One region of the Planifilum fimeticola genome, then DNA from elsewhere that is predicted to be linked to it. Evidence: riboswitches for the same ligand, from Rfam matches in the RefSeq annotation. Region 1 holds a riboswitch; the other holds the start of a gene.
The links. A riboswitch is a leader RNA that binds a small molecule or an ion and turns the genes downstream of it on or off. The one in region 1 is predicted to bind cobalamin.
Positions count from the first base shown of each region.

Region 2: linked by a shared signal. The riboswitch ahead of CLV97_RS09985 (ABC transporter substrate-binding protein) and the one ahead of CLV97_RS15690 (ribonucleoside-diphosphate reductase subunit alpha) in region 1 are both predicted to bind cobalamin.

Region 1 covers NZ_PVNE01000032.1:23,532-25,704, reverse strand. The annotation lists gene CLV97_RS15690 (ribonucleoside-diphosphate reductase subunit alpha) at 1-1,166, opposite strand, end outside; cobalamin riboswitch at 1,208-1,415, opposite strand; gene CLV97_RS15685 (aminotransferase class I/II-fold pyridoxal phosphate-dependent enzyme) at 1,629-2,173, shown strand, end outside.
Region 2 covers NZ_PVNE01000014.1:69,446-71,618, reverse strand. The annotation lists gene CLV97_RS09985 (ABC transporter substrate-binding protein) at 1-851, opposite strand, end outside; cobalamin riboswitch at 992-1,183, opposite strand; gene CLV97_RS09980 (alpha/beta hydrolase family protein) at 1,314-2,150, shown strand.

The sequences.
Region 1 (2,173 bases):
CGGACTTCGTGGGGATCGAACAGATACCAGTCCCCCCGCTTTTCCACCTGCTCCATAAACAGATCGGGAATGCAGACGCCCGTGAAGATGTCGTGGGCCCGCTGCCGCTCATCCCCGTTGTTCAATTTCAGATCCAGAAAGGAAAGGATGTCGGGATGCCAGACGTCGAGATAGACGCAGACGGCTCCCTTTCTCCTTCCGAGCTGATCGACGCTGACGGCGGTGTTGTTGAGCTGCCTCGTCCAGGGGACGATGCCTGAGGAAGCCCCCTTGAAGCCTTTGATATCGCTGCCGCGGCTTCTCACCTTTCCCAGGTAGACGCCGATGCCCCCTCCGTCTTTGGAAAGCCGGGCCACGTCGGTGTTGCTGTTGTATATGTCGATGAGGGAGTCGGAGACCGTGTCGATGAAGCAGCTGGACAGCTGACCGTGGGAGAGCCCGGCATTGGCCAAGGTGGGGGTGGCCACCGTCATGTAGAGGTTGGACAGGGCCCAATAGGCTTCCCGAACCAGGAGGCGCCTGCGCTCCTTCGGCTCATCCTGCATCAGGTGCAAAGCGATCGTCAGCCAACGCTCCTGGGGGAGCTCATAGACGTTTTTGTCGTGGTCGGTCGCCAGATAGCGGGTGGCCAGCGTGTGCAGGCCGGGATAATCGAACAGAAGGTCTTTGTCGGGGTCGATGAGACGGGAAAGCTGCCGGATCTCCTCCTCCGTGTATTTGTCCAGGATGTGGGGGGAGTAGATCCCCTTTTCCACCAACGTCCTTTGCAGTTGATAGTAATCGCCGTATTTTTTCCCCGCATAGCCCCGGTTTTTACCCGCTTTGCGATAGAGATGGTCCAGATAGATTCTCGCCGCGGCAAAACTCCATGGGGCGTTGGCTTCATCCACGTTTTCCAAGGCGGTCGCAACCAAGAGCTGCGTCAGCTGATCCTCCGAAAGGCTGGGTTTTTGGGAGACCATCCGGAGGATCTTTTCTTTGAACTCTGGAAGTCCCTTCAGCTGAAGGCCCGAGAGGACCCGGTCGATGCGGGATTCCGCCTCCCTTTGGTCAAGCGCTTGATTTTGGCTTGCCGGGATGGATTGGGTCACGGATTTTCCTTCTCCTTTCCATTCAAATAAAAATTCCGCCCGGGATGGAGCGGATGAACGGCTGGAAAAAGGCACAAGGGTTCCCCCGCTTCCACTTCTCACCCCCCGAAGAAGTGTCGTGTCAGGCGGGGAAGGCAGGTATACTGACTCATGCATCATCCTACCGGAGTCCCTTCCCGCATCGACAGCCGGCGGTACGGCGCCGACCCTTCCGATGCAGTGGATATGACCCGTTCGTCCGCATTCACAGTTGCGGGGACAGTTCCGGATTTTCACCGGATTCCCTTTTCAGCCTTTACAGGCACCTTCACCCGACAAAACCCGATATATTGTTGTTCGTTTATAAATAAACAACAAAATATTGTGTTTGTTTTAAAGTACCACGGCGTAACGGAGGTTGTCAACACTTGCGGAACAAAAAGGGAGAGCGTGGAAACGAAGCGGAGTTGCAATTGATTTCCCCGTTGCAACCGCCTTTGCAAATGTTTATGATGAGTGAAAAACGCGGCTGAACGCCACTTTTCAAGGAGGATTCCGATGCGCATTCAACCGTCAAAAAATATCCAACAGTTGCCCTTGGGCGTCTTTAACAAATTGTTGCGGGCGAAGCGGCGGGTGATGGAAAGCGGGAAGACGGTGATCGATCTGAGCGTGGGCAGCCCGGACCTGCCGCCGCCCCGGGAAGTGATGGAGGCGATCCGAAAATGGTCAATGGATGAGAGCAAGTACGGCTACACCCTGGAGGCGATACCGACCTTCAACGGAAAAGTGGCGGCCTTCTACGAGGAGAGGTACGGCGTTCGCCTCAATCCTGACGAAGTGCTGCAGTTGATGGGGTCTCAGGACGGGTTGGCCCATCTGGCCATGACCGTGATCGATCCCGGCGATGTCGTCCTCGTTCCCGATCCCGGCTATCCCATCTACGAGGCGAGCGTGCGGATCGCCGGCGGGGTTCCCCATCCGATGCCCCTGGAGGAGGAAAACGGTTTTTTGCCCCGGCTGGAGGCGATTCCCGAGGCGGTTCTCGAACGGGCTAAGATGATGATCCTCAATTATCCCGGCAATCCGGTCACCGCGATGGC
Region 2 (2,173 bases), on a different contig from region 1:
TTGAGGGAATGAATCCGGTTCGCCTTCACCGCCGCGATCCGGTCCCAACCGGGACGGGAAGCGACGGATTTATCCGCTTTTCCGTAGGTGGTCAGGATCACATCCGGATTCCACTTGATGACCTTTTCCCCGGACACCTGGGGCCAACCCTTCATCTCGGCCGCCACATTCCGACCTCCCGCCAGGGTGATCAGTTCGTTCAAAAAGGTGTCTCCCCCGACGGTAAAGGGAGTCGGATCGACCTCGACCCACACCTTCAACCTCTCCTCCTCCGGGATGGACGCCACCTTTTGTACCACCTGCTCTTTCTCCTTCTCCATCTTCGCGATCAGCTGGTCCGCCTCTTTCACGGCGCCGGTCGCCTTCCCCACACGGCGGATCGACTCGTACACACCCTCCAGACTTTGGGCATCCACGGACAACACCGTCAAGCCCAGGGAGCGCAGTTTTTCGACCGTCTCCCCGTTGAGCGGCGAGGCGAGGACCAGATCCGGCTTCAACCCCACCACTTTTTCGACATTGACGTTGATGTCGCCCACCTTCTCAATTTCCTTCACTTCCGGAGGGTAATCGTCATTGGCCGTCACGCCGACGATCCGGTCCCCGAGCCCGAGGGCAAAGGCGATCTCCGTGGTGCTTGGAATCAGGGACACGATCCGCTTCGGCTCCCGGTCGACGGTCACCTCCGCGCCGGTATCATCCTTGACCGTCACCGGAAAAGAGGATCCCGGCTCCTGCGCCGCCTGCGGTTTGTCCACTTTTGCCGCATCCGGGTTGCCGCAGCCGAAAAGACCCGCGGCCAGGACGAAAACCAACATCCAAGCGAAAATCCTGCGGAACCTTCGATTCATCCCTTCCTTTCCCCTCCCTTAAAAAGCTCAAAAAAAAACCCACACCTCCATCGAGGCACGGGGGAATGCTCACGTGAAGCCGCGACGACGGGACGTGCCGCAGCCTGCGTGCTCCCCTTTTACCTCGAAAGGAGAACCGCAAGTGTTAGGCGAAAACGGCAGGTCTCCTGGCTCGTGGATCTTCGCTCCACCGCGCCTTCCCATCCAAACGGACAGTGGCATCGTGCGGTTTCGCTCCCCACTCACAGTGGCGGGACCGCGCCGGATTTGCACCGGACTTCCCTTTTCACTTCCGTGCGCTGGCACGAAAGACCGCTTTCACCGTATTCACTTGTGGCTTCATTATACCGACAAGGCCTACCGACTGGCAAGAGGATTTGAAGGGTCCGATCCAGAAGAGGAATTGTTGCGACCCCATGGGAAAGGAGGAAAAAGGCGCAGCGTCCTCTTGCGCCGGAGGAGATGCGGAAACAATCGTTCGTTCTCGAGGTGGGGAAAGAAGAGCGGGTCCTTCGCGGCGACCTGTACGCCGCCGAAAACGCCCGCAGGCTCCCGACGGTGGTCATCCTTCACGGCTTCAAGGGTTTCAAGGATTGGGGCTTTTTTCCCCACGCCGCGGAAGCCCTGGCGGAGCGGGGCTTTGGAGTCATCACCTTCAACTTCTCCATGAACGGAGTGGGGGAAAACCCCTTCGAATTTACCGAATTGGACAAGTTTGCGCGGAACACCTACAGCCGCGAACAGGAGGATGTGGCAAAAATCATCGGAGAAATCAAGGCGGGGCTTCTTCCTCCCGACGGAACCCTTGATCCGGACCGGATCGGACTGATCGGCCACAGTCGAGGTGGGGCGAACAGCCTGCTGTACGCCCTGGACGATCCGGATGTCAAGGGCGTGGTCACCTGGAACGGCGTCGCCGACGTGGATATCTTCCCTGAGGAATTGAAACGGGAGATCCGCGAAAAGGGAACGGGAACGGTTTTGAACGCCCGAACCGGTCAGGAGATGCCCATTCACCGGGAAGTGCTGGAGGATCTGGAAGCTCATCGGGAACGATGGAATCTCCTGAAGCGACTGCCCGGGTGGGATCGTCCCCTGCTGATCCTGCAGGGGGATCAGGATGCTCCCCGATTGGTGGAGGGGGCCCGTCAGCTTCATCAAGCCGCCCGGAAATCCACCCTTCAACTCCTGCCCGGAACAGGCCACACCTTTGGAGCCGTCCATCCCTTCCGGGGATCCACTCCCCATTTGGAGCGGGTTCTTGAGGCAACGGCGAACTTCTTTGAGGAAATCCTTTAGGGCCTTCCCACTGCAAAAGGCTC